Regions from separate parts of the Paenibacillus sp. GCM10027628 genome, predicted to be linked through region 4. Evidence: riboswitches for the same ligand, from Rfam matches in the RefSeq annotation. Region 4 holds a riboswitch; each other region holds the start of a gene.

Region 1 (4,543 bases), on a different contig from region 4:
AGATTGGATATATGGCTCGGAACCACCGATTAATAACGGACATTGATTTTCAGGAAGCCATAGACCGGAACGCAAGTGTCCGTGTCTTTAAGGACGATCATATCGTGGATTCGAATGCCGTCATTTTACGCTTTAGCGAGACGACCGTCGTCGTTCAAACCCAAGTAAGCGATTTGACCTATTACGATCGCAACGCCTGTGAGTTTTTTGAAATGAAAAAACGCTAGCGCTGACAAGCAGCAGTAGCGTTATTCAAGTGGATATGCGCTTAACTGGACGAAGCGGAAGCCCGCCTTCTGTAGCTCGGGAACAGCTTTTATGACTCCTTCCGCCGTATCCTTCTCCGGTTGGTTCATGTGTGCCAGTACAATAGCTCCGTTATGGGCCTTCATTAGTGCTTGGTAAACTTGCTGCGTGTTATAAGTAGCGCCCGCATCGCCAAGCACATTGTAATTGACCGCCTGGAACCCAAGATCTTGTACAATTTGCACTGCGACTTCGTCGTAATAAGCCGTACCCGAACGGTAAAATAAAGGGCGGCGACCCGTCAGCTTTTCGATTTTGTCAGCGTTGTCCTTAACTTCATCGATGACCCCGCTTACGCTTTTTGTTCCGGCGATGCCATAAGCCGCCTTTCCGTTCACCGATAAGGGCCGATGCTCCGTACCATGGTTCTCGATCTCGAACAACGGATCCGCTGCAAGCTTGGCAAACGTGCCCGGATTGGCATCGATCCATCTCGCGTTCATAAATAATGTCGCCGGGATGTGCGCTTTAACGAGATAATCAATCAGCTTCTCGTCATAGCCGCTGCCTTCCTTGCCGCCGCAGGCATCAAACGTGAGCGCAATGACTTTCTCTTTTGTTTGCAGATGCGTCAGCACTCCGGGCACATGCTCGCCCCACTTTGAGGGGCTTAATGGGCTATAGCGGTTCAGTAGCGTAGTCTTTTGAGCTTTGGCGTCAAGCTTACCGGATGAAACCTGAGCTGCTTCCGGCGTAGCTGTCAGCGATGGAGCCAGCGGCGGGGCTTGCGCCGCCGTCGTCTGAAGTGCAGAAGGCTCTGCAGACGGACTTGTCCCTGCGGGCATACTGCCGACCGTTCCACAACCGGACAACGTCATCATGCTAAGCACAACGAACAGGATAGAGCGTCCTGTTCGTTTTTTCATTTGTGCTTGCGCCAATCGAGATTGCTCTTGCTAAGCAGATGTCCAAAATCGTTCTCCAGCCGTTTCTCTTCCGCTTTACGCGCGGCCTCCGCCTGCTCCCTGGCAGCTTCCTTGCGCGCTTGCTCTTCGGCTTTCATCGCATCGGATTGCGATTTGAGCTTGCTTAAAACTTCCGGGCTAAGCAGATCCTTAAGTGTTGCCGGTTTATCTTGAGATGTGGCATCCGGAGCTGCAGCCGACCATTTTTTCTTGGCCATTACTAATCACCTCGGTTTCTCCCCACATTATTCAAGAGCCCATAGGAAAAGTCAACCCGGTTATGCCTACTCATGCAAATGATAAGGAACTGTCGCCACGACAATATCTTTATCCGATTGCAATTTCGAGCGGATTCGCGACGCAGACTGGTTATGAAGCAGACGGTGCCACCACTTTTTAGGAATAAATTGCGGCAAAATCACCATAATCGATTGTTTTTCGGATACGTGCGTATCAATTCTTTCGATAAACTCGGCCAACGGTTTCACGATGGTTCGATAACGGGATTTGAATACGACCAAGCGAACGCCAGGATCCCATTTATTCCATTTTTCTTCCATCGCTTCTTCCTCTTCCTCCGAGAAAGATACGTAGAAGGCGATAACATTGGGCGATAACGACTTCGCATAGTTAAGCGACTGGGCCACAACGCGGTGAATTCCCGCGACGGGAACAATAATCAGCGATTCTTTGGTACATACGCGATCATGCGCAATATCAATCCGCAGTTGTTTGGCAACATCATCGTAGTGAGCGCTTATTTTCGTTATTAACCAAAGCAGCAATGGCGTCACAACGATAACGATCCAAGCGCCTTCCACAAATTTTGTAAAACAGAAAATCAGAAGTACGGCGAAGGAAACCAAAGCGCCTAACCCATTAATGAGCAATTTACGCCACCAGCCCGCGTTCCGCTCTCTAATCCATTTGCGAACCAAGCCGCTTTGCGCCAGTGTAAAAGACAAGAATACACCGATAGCATACAACGGAATGAGTCCGTCCGTTTTACCTTTGAAGACGATAAGCAGAATGCTGGCCAGCACCCCGAGCGTAATGATACCGTAGTTGAATGAAAGCCGATCTCCACGGAAAGAAAACATGCGCGGGAAGTTTTTATCTTGAGCCATAATTGAGGCCAAGATGGGGAACCCGTTAAAGCTCGTATTCGCAGCTAATGTCAAGATGAGCATCGTCGCGATCTGTGTTGCATAGTACATCGTCCCGCGGCCAAACGCTTGCTCGGTCACCATCGACAACACGGAGGTATGCCCGTTCGGATCAGGAGCGATCCCATAAGCTAGACTGAGCATGGTCACCCCGCCGAAAACAATAGCCAAAAGCGTTCCCAATGAGGCCAGCGTTCTCTTGGCATTTTTGACGGAAGGCGTACGGAAATGCGGTACCGCATCCGAAATCGCTTCGATTCCCGTTACAGCGGAGCAGCCCGATGAGAATGCTTTTAGGAGAACAAACAAGGTTAAACCATGCGTCACCGAACTCGGGACTAGATGGATAGGCTGTGTATGTTCGTGTCCTGTTACCATATCGAAGATCCCTTTTCCAACTAGAAGCAGCACGCAAAGAATGAAAAAATAAGTAGGAATTGCGAAAACCGTGCCTGATTCTGATGTGCCGCGCAAATTCAGCCATACCATGAGCCACACCAGGAGCAACGCCATTGGGACTATGTAAGGCACTGTTACCGGGAAAGCCGACGTTATCGCCTGTACCCCCGCTGAAATCGAAACCGCAACGGTAAGCGTATAGTCGATTAGGAGAGAAACCCCCGTCAACCGCCCCCACATCATCCCCAAATTCTCTTTGGAAACCATGTAAGCTCCGCCGCCCTGCGGATAGGCCTCAATGACCTGACGGTAACTAATGACCAGAATTGCGATGAGAGCGATGATAGAGATTGCGATCGGCAAGGAAAAAGCAAAGGCTGCAACCCCCACGGTCGCAAGCTCCAGCAGAATTTGTTCGGTCCCATAAGCAACCGAAGAGAGCGCATCCGAAGACAGGATGGGCAGCGCCTTCCAAACTTGCATTTTCTCGGATTCGATCTCGCTGGACTTGAGCGGTTTGCCGAAAACAATTTTTTTGATTGAATCGCTAGTCATTCTGTGTAAGCCCCCAATAAAATCTAATAGTCTGATGTTACATTGCCCTTAAGTACGCAAAAAAACACAAGGATAGCCCTTGTGTTTACACGCGTTCTCCTTCTCACGACCGCTTACGAGGTTAGCTGCCGGGTTCGGGCCGCGAGAAATATGCCCTAATCGGTGCAGATGCATGCACCTTTATTCACCCCATGAAACCTTCGGTTCCCCCGCTTTTCTAAGTAGAAAATTCAGCGAAATATTCAAATGTGATGTACGAAATGAATACTACTCTCTTATCGCAACATAGTAAAGGAGGGAATAAAGTTAAAAAGGCATGCCGCGCCATCACATTCATCCAATAATTCGCTTACAACCGTGTGATTCGTTGATTTACTTCGATTATCTGATGCTTTCGTTTATCTTTCTCGATTTTTTTGTCCTTAACCTGAGACGTGATGATTTCTTGTCGTAACTTTGTGTTTAAAAATCATCTTTTTCCATACAAGCGGCAGCCCGCCGATGAGGAACAGATAACGGGCATCGATCACTTTTTTGAGCAGTGCTGCGAATTTGCCCTTGACCTTCTTCACTTTCAACAAGCCGACCGCTTCCCCTCTTCCGAGCGAGGCGACTGTCCCTTTGTAATCAAATGCAAATGGCTTAAGAGGCTTGTTACGAACGGCTGCAATAAGGTTTCTCGCGGCATTGTAGCCTTGCTGCACGGCAATCTGGGCATTAGCCGGATATGGAGAGCCGTCCGGGCCCGTGACGATGGAACAATCGCCTGTGATGAACACATCGGGATATTGAAGCGAACGCAAATGTGCGTCCACCTTCACTCTCCCACGCTGTACGTCAAAACCCGCTTTCTCCAAAAGCGAATTGCCGCGTATGCCGCCCGACCAAATGACCGTCGCTGAACGTATGAACTCTCCGTTGCCTAGAATGACACCCTCCGGTGTACATTCCTTAATCGGGGTCGCTAATTTGTACTGCACACCTTTTCTACGCATCACGTCCATTCCATATTCGACGAGATCGCTTGGTAAGCCTGGAGGCAGCGCCGATGGGGACGCTTCGACATTGAAGATTTTCACACTCGCCGGGTCGACGTCGTAGGTTCTGCTCAACACGGGAATGTGGTCCGCCAGCTCGCCGACAAACTCCGTGCCAGTGAAGCCAGCGCCTCCGACCACGAACGTCAAATAATCCTGGCGATGCGGCTGCATC
Region 2 (4,543 bases), on a different contig from region 4:
TTTAAATTTCCTCATCGATCGTACCACAAATATGGGTACCATGATTCTTAACCTCATGACCATTTGCGCGGGATCGATTCTCGCTTTCTTTGGCATCCTCTCCATCGGTTCTTTACTTGCTTTCAGCACCATTCTAATTAGCTTGAGCTATCTGGTTGCAGCCATTACCTGGCTTGCTCCTCAGTTTATTCAAGCTACGTCCGGTATGCAAAGAATCCGCGAGATTTGGGATGAGCAACCAACCGTATCCAGCAACGAGCTTGCCGATCCTTCCGTATTTTTTGAGCGTGAGATTGAATTCCGGGAAGTCACCTTTGCTTATACACCGGAACAACGAAGTTTGAATGAGATTAGTATACGAATTCCTAAGGGAACCTATGCCGCTTTTGTGGGAGCCAGCGGATCGGGAAAAAGTACGATTATTAATCTGCTGATGCGTTTTTACGATCCAGAGCAAGGGGCTGTATGCTTGGATGGGACAGACATACGCAAATTTAATCTGCAGTCCTTCCGATCGCAAATCGGCATTGTCTTTCAGGAAAGTCTTCTTTTCCGAGCTTCCATTAAGGAAAACATTCGTCTTGGCAAACCCGGGGCAAGCGACGAAGAAGTCACTCAAGCTGCACGTTTGGCTGAAATACATGATTTCATCATGACGCTTCCGGATGGATACGAGACGGACGTCGGCGAGCGAGGGGGGCGACTTTCAGGGGGGCAACGACAGCGAGTTGCGATCGCCCGTGCCATCATACGCAATCCGGCCATACTTATACTCGATGAAGCGACTTCTGCACTAGATCCGGCTACAGAAGCGGCGATTAACCAAACTTTACAACGCATTTCAGCCGCGCGGACTGTCATCTCCGTTACTCACCGGCTCGCTTCGGCCGAACATGCGGATTGCATCTATGTTCTTCATCAGGGTCAAATTGCGGAACAAGGCACACACAAACAATTGCTGAAGCGCCCGGAAGGGCGTTATAAGCAATCTTGGCAAAAACAAACCGGTTTTGAGATCAGTGAAGACGGGTTCCATGTCGAAGTTAGTGCCGAACGGCTTCAGTTATTTCCGATTTTCTCCGATATGGATCTTTCGTTTTTAGAGGAGATTTCTCATTTTTTTGCAACCGAATCCTATGCTAAAGAGCGGACAATTATTCATGAGGGAGATTTGGGCGATAAATTCTATATCATCGTGCGCGGTAAAGTTGAGGTTTTGAAAAAAGATCGTAGCGGCGACAATCATCGGGTAGCCCAACTGTCTGACGGTGATTTTTTCGGGGAAATGGCTTTGCTTCACAATATTCCCCGCACCGCTACGATTTGTACGCTGACTCCGGTCGTTTTCGTTACCTTGCAGCAAGAATTTTTTCAAGCCTTACTTAAGAAAGCGCCTCATCTAGCCGCTTTACTGGATGCGCGGTCGAAATAAATGTTACGGATGGAATCAACCAGAATATGTTCCTGCGCTGCGATTCTCACCTTTTCCCTGAATTCCGGCCGAATCAGGTGGGCAAGCGGCTGCTCCACTTGTTGATAATAGCGAAAAGCCTCCAATGCCTGAGCATCCCAGACATCTGCATATTCAAGCAAGTCGCCCGGATTGACTCTCGTTCGATCAGTCCCTTCCTCCCGGAAGCATTCGAACGGTTCGTCCACGTTCAGCGACCCGTAATCATCCGTCAGCTGTTCTCCGGGAAATATATCTCGGATGGCAATCTCGACTTCGTAAGCAGTCCCAATACAATTCGCATGGAAACTGTGATTGACGTATCGGCCATTGTCCCAGCAAAGGATATATTTCCCGTCCTGATTCCGGTAAGAATATTTCAGAACCAGCTTTTTTCGATCCTGATCGAGCGACTCAACAACCTCCGGCTCCAATATCTGATCCAAATCATCCAAAGCCCATGTTAATGTGCCTTTGGGTATGAACTGTGTCGCGAAAACCCCGAAACCGATCTTGTCATCGATGTAACGCAGCTCCGTATGCGGATGCATCATGATCGTACACTCCCTGTCGAATAATGGTTATATTTGTAGATATATTATGGATTGGCATGTAAATTCCTGCTTTTGCTGGAAAGTTTATCGTTTCAAAAGATGATTCCCCAGGAAAAACCGTCAGGTTCTTAGGAGGAAAGTAGGTATCGCATCTGCCCAGTTCAAATCAATAACGATGGAAAACATCGCTATTCATTCGGTTTCATTTTACTTTTACGTTTGTAACGCTGAATAACATCATTCCAGATTCGATCAGAAGAATATCCTCCGAGAAGCACCGTATCGGCAGATTAGTTTAAAATCCGTCTTGTCCTTTATTTTCAACGGATCCTTCAGTATGGAAATAATTGAGGGACGAACCGGTCTAATTCTTATGTTAGAATAGAACTCACCTCAGAAGGGCAGTAGGTCCTGCCGCTTATCTGAGCAACCAATAATCGGCCGAAGCTTCTTCTTGAGAAGCGCGGGGGAACCATTCCTTGGGGTGAAGCCAATAAATTGGCAGGGTGATTACTCTTTGACCCGAACCCGACAGCTAACCTCGCAGGCCATAAAAAAGGGAGGATTTTTCACATGCATTTCAAGAAAATTGTACTACCAGGTCTACTTACACTAGGGTTAATCGCAGGTTCTGGAGCAGCATCAGCAGCCTCCGCCGCCACGTATACAGTAAAAAGCCAAGATACGATGTGGACTATTTCACAAAAACAGGGGATTTCGCTGAGCTCCTTAATCGCACAGAATCCACAAGTTGCCAACCCGAATATCATCTGGCCTGGCATGATTCTGAACGTTCCTGGCCATACTTCTAATGGAACACCGCCTACGAACAACGTAAACAGTCAGTCGTCTTACGCCGATCAAGTGGTTTCCTTAGTGAACCAGGAACGCGCCAAGGCTGGGCTGAACCCGCTAACTATGGACAAATCTTTATCTGTTATGGCGCTGGATAAGGCCAAAGATATGTACAACAACCATTACTTCGATCATACTTCGCCAACTTACGGATCTCCATTTGACATGATGACCTCGTATGGCATCCAGTACGGCTACGCGGGTGAAAACATTGCCATGGGACAAAAAACGCCACAAGAAGTCATGCAGGCGTGGATGAACAGCACTGGACATCGAGAAAACATTTTAAGCCCGAACTACACGAAGATCGGTGTCAGCTTCTACAATAACGAATGGGTGCAAGAATTCATTAGCAATTAATAGATTTATCACAATACAAAAACAGCGGTCACTTCCCGATTTACTCAGGGTTGTGGCCGCTTCTTATATTTATGGATTTATGAGAATATACGTTTCATTTCTTTGGCGATTTCATTCACGCAATCTTCCGCCTGCGGATATAACCCGGTCTTATCCAGAAACGCATGATCCATGCCGTTGTACTGAATCAGCTTCGTTGAGACGCCAGAGCGTGAGAGCTTACGGGCGTAAGATTCACATTCCAGCCTTAAGTAATCATATTCCGCCGTTACGATCAACGTTTCCGGCATACCGCTTAAATGTTCCGCCAATAATGGAGCGACATAAGGGTCCGTCGGCTCCGCATTATTTTGCAAGTACAGATCGAGAATCAGATTGCCCATTCCACCCAACCCTTTAACTCCCGCGACAATAAGCTCATGGTGATTGCGAATATCGTATTCATCCAGGCTCCATTTGAAATCTTCCGTTTCGACGCCGACCATATTCACAGTCGGGTAGATAAGGGCCTGATATTGAATCATGCCCGTTCCTTTGTCTCGGTCCATCAAGGCGCAAACTGTGGCCAAATTGCCGCCCGCACTGTCACCGGATACTGCGATTTGCTGCGGATTCACACCGATTTCCCCGGCATGTTCGTATACCCATTGAACGGACTCAAAGCAATCCGTAAGACCGGCAGGAAACGCATGCTCGGGCGCAAGCCGATAATCGACTGAGACCACGACGGCCCCCGCCTTTTCGGCCAAAGCTTTGCATGGATTCTCGACCACACCGACAGTTCCCGCAAGAAAGCCTCCGCCATGAAAGAACACAACCGCCGGCATTCTTCCTTCCCGAGCAGGCGTATATATCCGCAGCGGAATCGGGCCGTTCGTTCCATCTATGGTCTTATAAACGGTTGCAATTTCGGACCGGGTAACGTCGTCGTTCTTCCATCCAAATACAGCCCTCATCGTTTTTACAAAGTTCGGTATATCGGAAGGATCGAAGATCGGCCTATCCGCAGATGCCATAGCTTCGGCCTGTTGTTGCTGGACACGGTGCACCCGCGGGTCTAATTGCCCCTCGGCGTCCGAATCGGGAATCGGTTTGACCACGTAATCGTAGTTGTTCCTCTTGACGACGACGGCATTTTCTTCAAGGAGCGAAACTAATGTTGCATACGGTTCTTTATTATCCATGATTCACTTCTCCCGTCTCTCTGTTTTTTACCGAAACTTGATTGGATAAGAGCTCTTATGTATGTATAATAATAGGCAATTGTCGACTCCAACAATACAATTGTTCCTGTATACGGAACACCAAAATATGAAAATAATCA
Region 3 (4,543 bases), on a different contig from region 4:
ACCGCCGATTTCACTGACGCGCTCTTTCATGGAAACTATTCCATAGGATGTATGCTTTTTCGCATCCAGTTCAAAACCGACACCGTCATCGCGAATCGCCAGACGGATGCCGTCGGGGCGATGCAGCAGCTTCACTTCCAACTTGTTCGCTTTGGAGTGGCGCAGCGCATTGGAAAGCGCCTCCTGAACAATACGGAACAAGTGATCTTCGATTCCCTTAGGCAGACGAATTTCATCGTCCATATCCCATGAAATCGCCATCGGCACCTTGGCCGCCAGCTCCTTCAGAAGCTCAACAAGGCCTTCGGAGAGCCGCTTGCCCTCCAGATGTACCGGCCGTAAGTGCAGCAGCAGCGCCCTCATCTCGGATTGCGCCACAGAAGCCATCTCCTCAATGAGGTGGATTTGCCGCTGCGCTTTCTCGAAATCTTTGTCCAGCGTTCGCCCGACTGCCGTCGCTGTCATCGAAATCGCAAACAGCTGCTGGCTTACAGCATCGTGGAGTTCCCGCGCCAGGCGCTGTCGTTCCTCAATAACAGCCGAGAATTTCGCTTTTTCTGCGAGCTCGGCATTGTCGTTAGAAAGCCGTTGAAGGGAGGTTACTTGTTCCTCCCACCTTTTCATAATACGGCCAAGCTGTTCCCCCAGCCGCCCGATCTCGTCTTCACCGTTTTGAAAGCCGCTGCGGGTGAACGTTCCTTTTTCAAGTAAAATCATCGTCTCCATCAAAGGTTCCAGCCTACGCGTAATGCGATTGCTGCTCCAGAATCCGTGGATGGCTCCGATGCCGATAACAACGCCAATCACCATAAGTGAGAACGTTACGCCCTCCTGCCAGTTTCGAAAAGGCTCGATCATGCCACGTGAATTGAGAAAATAAATAATGACGCCAAAAACAATCAAGCTGAAGAGGATCGATTCGCCCATGCTGCGCCATATCATATTCGTTAATTTCCGTTTATAGCCGTCCAAAGCGCGATGACCCTCCTATAACACTTTGATATTGATATCTCCTACGATGTAAGACAGAACAAGTTTCACCCGATGATCACAATTGTCATAATTGGCGGACTGCCACATGAGCTTATTCAACACGCCGCTTTCTCGCTCGCTTGCAATTTGTATTTGACCAAGGGTCACAGAGGCTGTCACGGTAACACCGATATCATCCGGCACTTTTATGTCCACATCGCCGACAACGCCTTGTAGAATTACCGTCGTTTCCTTTTGCTCCAGGATGGCCAGGGACAGGTCGATATAAGTTTCCCCGAGAATGTACCATATACTGCTGTTGCGTAAAATCCAAGGCTCCCTGCCTAGACGGACGCTATCCACCAGCTTCTGCTTTTGGATGTACGAATCATCCCTATGCACCTGCTTGGAACGAATGAAGAACAAACCGAGCGAAATCAAGACAACGGATAAAACAATCGTGATATGATTGCCAAATAAAATAACGGCCCCCACGCCTATCAATACGTAGCCTTTGCGTTCCCTGCGCGAGCGGAGTCGATGAATGCCTAGCAGAATGAGGACAACCGCAAGAATGGGAAAAAAGCCAATCGTATGATCCAGAAGCAAAAAAAGACCGGCTCCAATCAGCACTAGCGCTGTATTCCGGTTACGGTTGTTTTTGGTTTCTTCTCCCATCGTTGCACCTCCTCTGGCTGCCGTTTATCTTTCATGATTCTTTTTAAGAAACCATTTATACTTCTTACACAAAATGAGCCCGTTTTGCATCTTTCCTAGCATACCATAAGAATGGACGACCTCCAAGAAGCAAATGCTTGCGCCGCAAGGCTTGAGCATCGAAATGAAGGTCGTTTGAACTGAGAAGTGCACCTGTTTGCTTCAGTTGCGAGTCACTGTAAAATCCGCAGAAAGAACTACTTCCTGCCGCGCTTGTTCACTTCGTCGCGCTCATTACCGCGGCGATGCTGCCAGTCATGCTGCAGCTTGCCGCGCAGTGCGTGCCATTCCTGCTGAAGGTTGCCGCCGGCCTCCTTCAGCGTATCCCGCGACAGGCGGCCCGCTTCGCGGAGCCCCTGCAGCGCTTCGCGGCCGAGCTCGCGGCCGGCGACTTCCAGCTCGCGCAGCGTGTCGCGAGCGCCCTGCTCGTGCGGCCCGCCCGGCGGCTGCACGCCGTCACTGTGCGGCGCGGCCCCGCCGCCGCGCGACGCTTCTGCTGCAAGCGAAGCACGCAGCAGCCGCAGCTCCTCCGCGAGCGCGAGGACTTCGTCCTGGCAGCTCGCGTATTGCGCGCGGTAGTGCTCGCACGCCGCTTCCTCGCGCAGCTTCTCTTGCAGCGCGAGCCGTGCGAGCTCCTCCTCGCCGGCACGCATCGCCAGCTCGGCCTGCTCGCTGCGCAGTTGCGCCATCTCGTCTGCGGTCACGCTTTGCCGGCGCAGCTCGAACGCCCGCTGCAGCGCATCCTGATAGCGCTCCTCCAAGACTGCTACCTTCGATGACGATGTGCCTGCAGCTCCGCCGTTGCGCTCATGCATATCCAAACGCTCTTCCGCTTCGTTCCAAGCAGCCTCCGCCATTTTCCCGATCCGATTCAACACTTTCATCTACCGCACCCCATGTTCCATTTATTTTAAAATCGTTGCCTTGCGAATGAGTAATTGCCGTTGACTCCACTCTCGCTGCCGACCTTTGCTTCCTTCATGCTACTATCGTAAACCAAAGCCAACGAGGTCAAAACGGACCCGCGACTGTTTTTCAACCTAGACCAAGGTCCAGTATCCACTCTGGGTTCCCACATTTTGGTCGTTGTTTCATTGAAGCCGATAGTGCTAAACTATTTGAAGCCGAGTCCGGCGCACAGACAAAGTGCCGGTACGGGGGACGATTTACTTGGGGTGAATATTTGCTGATTCTTGAAGCAGACTAGGGAGAACCTTCTTCCCGAACCCGTCAACTAACCTCGGAGGCTCATGAAGGAGGAATACCAATTGAATAGAGTAGCCAAAGGGCTAACGAGCCTTGCTGTGTTCGCCACAGTCTTGGTAGGAGGCTTTATTTCACCATTTTCGGCACATGCGGCTGAAATGGACGTGAAAGTTCAAGTTAACGATGATCTTATCCATTTTCCGGATGCACAGCCTTTTATCGATACGAATCACACAACGCAGGTCCCGATTCGCTTTGTAACCGAGAAACTTGGATATGCCCTTCAGTGGCAAAAAGAAGGAGACCAGATCAAGGTCACTTTGAATAATGAGAAACACACGATCACGTTGACTTCAGGACAAAAAGAAGCAAAAATTGATAATGCCTCTGTGGAGATGGAATCTCACGCTGAATACCAGGACGGCCGCGTATATGTGCCACTTCGCTTTATATCCGAAGCTTCCAGTATTCCTGTTCAGTGGGACTCCGGCAGTAAGCTTGCTATCTTGAGCAAAGACGGCAATCATCACGCTCCCGACTACGAACAGTTTGATGCGACTGCCTATTCAGCTGATCCTTCCGAAAACGGCGGTTTTGGCGCTGTGGACTATCTTGGTAATCCTCTAGCGCTTGGCACGGTTGCGGTTGATCCTAACGTAATCCCGCTCGGTTCCAAGCTTTATATCGAAGGCTATAGCTTTAACGGTCTGCCAGCTGGCGGAATGTATGCTTACGCCACGGATATAGGCGGTTCTGTAAAAGGGAATCATCTTGACATTTTCATTCCCGGTTCCAAGGAATCCTTGAAACAATTTGGCATTCAATCCATTAAGGTCTATCGGGTATCGAACTAAAGGTTCCATGCAAAAAAAGCTGAACGCTGGAGATTTCACTCTTCAACGCTCAGCTTTTTTTACTAGTTAATGTTTAAATCCTTTACAGAACAAAAACGTTAGGAATACCCTTTCTATGAAATTCTGGGCATGCTTAAAAAATGGAGACAAACGTACTGAAACGTTGCTCCCAAGGATCATGGGTCCAATTTTTTATATTTTTCATCTTTCCAGACGAGAAGATGGCGGATTGACAAAGACGACCTGGCTATTAGCCAGGTTTTTCTCATATGAACTTTTGAAACCTTCCCATATTTAACATTCTCCGCCTGCGTATAGGTTTCATTTGCAATCCAGAAACTAGCCTTTATCTGCACGATTTCTGGAGGTACGGAACCCATGCGCAAACCGGTATCCAAGTTTTTGACTTTCATTCAACTCGTTGTTCTCCTTCTATTTTCAACAGCAGCCATGCCTGTTCCCCAAAGCAAAGTTGTTTGGAATGTGGCAACGAACCAAAAACTTGTCGCTCTAACTTTTGATGACGGCCCGAATCCCGTCTACACCCCTCAAGTGCTTGACGTGCTTAAGCAGTACGATGCCAAAGCAACATTTTTCGTGCTGGGCAAACGTGTGCAGATGTACCCTCAAATTGCGATTCGCGAAGTGAACGAAGGCCATGAGATTGCCAACCATACGTATGACCATCATTTTCTCAAACACGTCAGCCCGGAAAAGCTGAAGGAAGAAATTGAACAGACGCAGGAGATCATTTTTGACATTACCGAACAAACGCCCCATGTGTTCCGTCCGCC
Region 4 (4,543 bases):
CACCGCCCGCAGCTGTTCGATACGCTCGATTTTGAAAATGACGTCACCGCCATAGGATTTACGGGTAACAAAGTCTCCTTGCCTCATCGCACAATCCCCTCCTAGGCATATCCTATGGCGGAACTGGGCATTTGGTGCGGGTTATTTGCAGCCGTGCGCAAGGAGAGCCGACGACAAGCGCGCGTACTCTTCCATGCTCAGCGTCTCGCCCCGGCGCTGAGGCTCGATATGATTGGCGAGCAGCAGGGTTTCAAGATCGCCCTTGGTTTCTTTGGTAAAGAACCGCGCCGCGAGGTTATTGTAAATTGTTTTGCGCCGCTGGACAAAGGACGCCTGGACGACTTCGAAGAAGAAGACTTCGTCCTGCACGTCGACCGGCGGGGTTTTGCGCACACGCAGCCGGATCACGGCGGAATCGACGTTCGGCTGCGGCACGAAGACCGTGCGGGGCACGATCGTGACGAGCTCCGCCTCGCAGTGAAACTGAACGGCAATGCTGAGGCTGCCGTAATCTTTGGTGCCCGGGCGAGCCGCCATGCGGTCGGCCACCTCTTTTTGAATCATCACGACGATATTCTCCAGAGGCAACTTCTGCTCCAGAAGCATCATTATGATCGGCGTCGTGATGTAGTAGGGCAGGTTGGCGACAACGCTGACGCCATCCACGCCCGCAAAATGCTGCCGGAACAGCTCCGGCAGGTCCAGCTTTAACACATCCCCATGCACGACGGTCGCATGGGGGTAAGGCTCCAGCGTCTCGCCCAGAATGGGCAGCAGACGCTGGTCGATCTCGATGGCCAGGACGCGTCCGGCCAGCTTGGCGAGCTGCTGGGTAAGCGCCCCGATGCCGGGGCCGATCTCCAGCGCGCCCTTGTCCGGGCCGAGCTCGGCGGCGGACACGATCTTATTTAAAATATTGTGGTCAATCAGAAAGTTCTGACCGAGACTTTTTTTCAACACAAGGTCGTGCCGCTTCAGAATCTCCTTCGTCTTACTCGGTGTTGCGACATCATCGGATGTCACGCGATTAGATGTATGCATCGTATAGCCCTCTTTTTATAATTAGGTTCTTCATTCACTTCCGAGCCGTGCCTCCGTATAGTTTAACACGGTTTTTCAGCCTTAACCGGCCTCGAATCGGCAATTCCGTCGCCTTATGACGGTTTTTCAGCGCTAAAGTTACTGGATGACGTTGAGGATGCCCAACTGATTGGATTTAACACGGTTTTTCCGTCTTAACCGGACTCGAATCCGTAATTCCGTCACTTTAAGACGGTTTTTCCGCGCTAAAGTCGCCGGATGACGCTGTGGATGCTCAGCTGATGGGGTTTAACACGGTTTTTCAGCGTTAACCGGCCTCGAATCGGCAACTCCACCACTTTAAGACGGTTTTTCCGCGCTAAAGTCGCCGGATGACGCTAAGGATGCCCAACTGATTGGATTTAACACGGTTTTTCCATGCTAAAGTCACTCTCGAGCCGCTTCCCACTACTTCTCATTATGTATGTTGCTTTGACGCAAACGCATTACTTCAAACACTCTAACGCCGCTTCAAACTCCTCACGCGTGATTTGAAACATCGCGCAGCGTTTATAAAATTGCTTGCCGTTGCAATAGCCGATACCGAGCGCCTTGCCTACCTCAAGCCTGCGAGAAGCCGCCTCGGGATGGACAATGAGCCCCGCCGCCATTAAATCTTCCATCGTCAGCATGGAGACGGCGCCGTCGTACTCTGTACGCAGGCTTGCCAGCGCCTGCCGAATCGTCTCGGGCGTCGCGTTCTCGACGCCGATATCGCCCTTATACGCAGCCTGCTCCTGCGTAATAAAAGCATGCTTGCAGCCGGGTACCTTGGCTGCCACAATCTTCCGGATCCGCTCACCTGCGTGATCGGGATCCGTAAAAATAATAACGCCCCTGCGCTGCTGCGCAAGCGCAATCCGCTTCAACACGGCTTGTCCGATCGCGGACCCGCCTGTTTCGATCGTATCCGCCTCGACAGCTCGGCGAATCGCTGCCGTATCGTCCTTGCCTTCTACGACGATAACTTCTTTAATCATCAATGATCCCTTTCCCTGTACGAAAGAACCTTCGGTTTCGACATCCACGGCCTTACGCTTGATTGGTATGGATCAACGCAGAAAAAGAAGAGGGATCCCCTCTTCTTTCGCCCAAGCTGAAGGCTTATAGATTCATTCTACCCGCCTAAACAGCCGTTTACTCGTTAATTCTCCGTTGGCTTCTTAGGTCCAACCACATAGACCGTATAGCCTTGCTTCGTACCAAATCTATTGGCATAGCTTTCATCTTCATAGTAAACATCAATCATCTGGCCCTTTACACCGCTGCCTGTATCTTCGGCACGGCGGAAGCCGATGCCCTCAATGTAAACCCACCATCCCAATGGAATGACCTTCGGATCGACGGCAATGGTTCTGCCTTCTGTAACGGTTGTTCCGGTGAATGTTTTACCAAACCCGGGGGCCCCTTCGGCTTTACCTGTCGATTCCGCTCCTGCTGAGTAAGCGGTCAGCTTCACATTTTTCAGGATTTGTTTATATCCAAACTTCACGCCGTTCTTGGAAATTTCATCCACGCTTGGGGATGAAGCCGACAAAACGACAACTGCGTTTTTCGTGCCCACAGCAACAACTTTATTTACACGTTCCGTTTGAACCTGTTGATCCACAACTGCTTCCGAGACTAATTTACCGTCTTCGTAAGTCTTTTCTTTCTTTTTCAGGAGTACGCCCTCTTTACCTTCTTGGACGGTTTGCTCCTTTCCTTTAAGCAGCGATGCATCGTTCTTCTTTTCTGTGTCGAACGCGATCGGCTCCGTTACTTCTTCCGTCTCTTTCTTCACACGGACGATTTTGATTTCATCGCCGGCAGATAGAGAGGCTATCGGTCCGGGAGTTACTTTATCGAGCTCCCCAAGTGCAATATGTAAATCTTGCAATGCACTTTCTACCGTTCTTGCAGTTGTGTAAACAGTGGTGGTCTTTCCATCAGCAGTCAGTTGAATTGGTGAAGCGTGAGCGATGACGATTTTCTCGCCGCCTTTGATTGTGCTTGTAAGGGCTGCGGAAATTTCATCGTGCTCACCAATCTTAATGGCTTGTTCATCCAGTAGGCGTTGCAGGACCCATTGCTTCGTATGCACAACGGTTTCTTGTCCATTCACAACCACGGATACGCTCTTGGTAGCCGTACCGTACAACAACACCAAAAACATGAAAGTCATCGCGATTGAGATCATAGCTAAGCTTAAAATCAAACGCAAGTTTTCATGCTTCCATCGCAATGCGAAGGACATGCTGGATGATCGTTTTACATGGGTCTCTGTTAATGAGATACTGCCCACTTCTTCGGTCCTCCTTCAAAGCCCCGCCGTCGAGTGTTACGCATGATCAGATTTGACGCGACTAAGTTTTTTTGTAGTAACTTAACATGTTTCCCTCCAACTTGTGCAGCGGAGTTTACCCAGTAGCAGTGCGGTCTATGCCGACTCCCCTGGTAGTCCCACCCCCTTTGCTATTCATCATCCTATGAGCTCCTGGCTGTAAATATCCTCAGAAATATGAAAAAGCCAGCAGGAAGAGGACTCTTCCCGTGGCTTAGTTTGCATGTGAAATACAAATAGCACGACAATCGTTACCCCTCTTGTACGCTTACGAGGTTAGCTGACGGATTCGGACGTGAGAGTCGCCCTACCCGATGTTTGCGAAGCAAGCACCAGGATTCACCCCTGATAATCATTCTGTTCACCCCGTCACGGATTACGTGTCCGATGGCTTACAGCGGTTCCCCCGTTCCCATAATGGAACTCAGCGAATGGAAAAATGGCAAATTGGTTATTAAGTTATTATGAAAAGTATATTACGCTGTAAATCTTCTGCTGTAAAGTTATCGATTATCGATAAAAAGGACGGAATTCAGGAATTGTGGACATTTTACTGAGCAAATATGGGTTATTGGTACGTTTTTCTCATTATAACACACGAATACGATGATTTTCATCAATCACACGCCTAAATTAGGCTAAATTTGTGAATTTGTTTATAATAAGATTGGATAAAAATGACTCATAAATACCAATAATTTGCTAAATAGGGAGGCGATGAGATGACCCCAATTTTACAAGTTGACTCTCTTTATGGGGGATATTTGCCGGGCAAACCGGTCCTGCATGAGCTCTCCTTTTCCATTCGGCAAGGAGAAATGATGGGGCTGATAGGTCTGAACGGCGCAGGTAAAAGTACGACCATTAAGAACATTCTCGGCCTTCTTAAACCTCAAAAAGGGAACATCCGTATCAATGGCCAAACTTTGACTGATGCCCCTATACCCTATCGCGCAGCTTACGCCTATGTTCCCGAAAGCCCCGAACTGTATGAAGAACTCACGATACGTGAGCATTTGGAATTGACAGCGATGGCTTACGGACTGTCGAAAGATGCTTATTTGTCGAGATCTGCTGCGCTGTTGGAAGAGTTTCAAATGAAGGACAAGCTGAACAGTTTCGCCAGCCACCTATCTAAAG

Evidence for each region. A riboswitch is a leader RNA that binds a small molecule or an ion and turns the genes downstream of it on or off. The one in region 4 is predicted to bind cyclic di-AMP.
Region 1: it holds a riboswitch for cyclic di-AMP, as region 4 does, so the genes downstream of both, ACFQZT_RS16400 (APC family permease) here and ACFQZT_RS16645 (resuscitation-promoting factor) in region 4, are expected to answer to the same signal.
Region 2: it holds a riboswitch for cyclic di-AMP, as region 4 does, so the genes downstream of both, ACFQZT_RS27075 (CAP domain-containing protein) here and ACFQZT_RS16645 (resuscitation-promoting factor) in region 4, are expected to answer to the same signal.
Region 3: it holds a riboswitch for cyclic di-AMP, as region 4 does, so the genes downstream of both, ACFQZT_RS18400 (stalk domain-containing protein) here and ACFQZT_RS16645 (resuscitation-promoting factor) in region 4, are expected to answer to the same signal.

Annotation. Positions count from the first base shown of each region.
Region 1 is NZ_JBHTHA010000017.1:175,824-180,366, forward strand. Features, by position in the region: gene ACFQZT_RS16385 (hypothetical protein) at 12-227, shown strand; gene ACFQZT_RS16390 (polysaccharide deacetylase family protein) at 249-1,172, opposite strand; gene ACFQZT_RS16395 (YqkE family protein) at 1,169-1,429, opposite strand; gene ACFQZT_RS16400 (APC family permease) at 1,496-3,331, opposite strand; cyclic di-AMP (ydaO/yuaA leader) riboswitch at 3,427-3,577, opposite strand; gene ACFQZT_RS16405 (NAD(P)/FAD-dependent oxidoreductase) at 3,754-4,543, opposite strand, start outside.
Region 2 is NZ_JBHTHA010000043.1:50,420-54,962, reverse strand. Features, by position in the region: gene ACFQZT_RS27085 (ATP-binding cassette domain-containing protein) at 1-1,432, shown strand, start outside; gene ACFQZT_RS27080 (SET domain-containing protein) at 1,396-2,004, opposite strand; cyclic di-AMP (ydaO/yuaA leader) riboswitch at 2,434-2,569, shown strand; gene ACFQZT_RS27075 (CAP domain-containing protein) at 2,578-3,219, shown strand; gene ACFQZT_RS27070 (alpha/beta hydrolase) at 3,297-4,403, opposite strand.
Region 3 is NZ_JBHTHA010000025.1:17,054-21,596, reverse strand. Features, by position in the region: gene ACFQZT_RS18415 (sensor histidine kinase) at 1-972, opposite strand, end outside; gene liaF (cell wall-active antibiotics response protein LiaF) at 988-1,650, opposite strand; gene ACFQZT_RS18405 (PspA/IM30 family protein) at 1,887-2,573, opposite strand; cyclic di-AMP (ydaO/yuaA leader) riboswitch at 2,802-2,953, shown strand; gene ACFQZT_RS18400 (stalk domain-containing protein) at 2,958-3,749, shown strand; gene ACFQZT_RS18395 (polysaccharide deacetylase family protein) at 4,128-4,543, shown strand, end outside.
Region 4 is NZ_JBHTHA010000018.1:13,005-17,547, reverse strand. Features, by position in the region: gene yabG (sporulation peptidase YabG) at 1-87, opposite strand, end outside; gene rsmA (16S rRNA (adenine(1518)-N(6)/adenine(1519)-N(6))-dimethyltransferase RsmA) at 142-1,041, opposite strand; gene rnmV (ribonuclease M5) at 1,527-2,060, opposite strand; gene ACFQZT_RS16645 (resuscitation-promoting factor) at 2,225-3,364, opposite strand; cyclic di-AMP (ydaO/yuaA leader) riboswitch at 3,654-3,843, opposite strand; gene ACFQZT_RS16640 (ABC transporter ATP-binding protein) at 4,126-4,543, shown strand, end outside.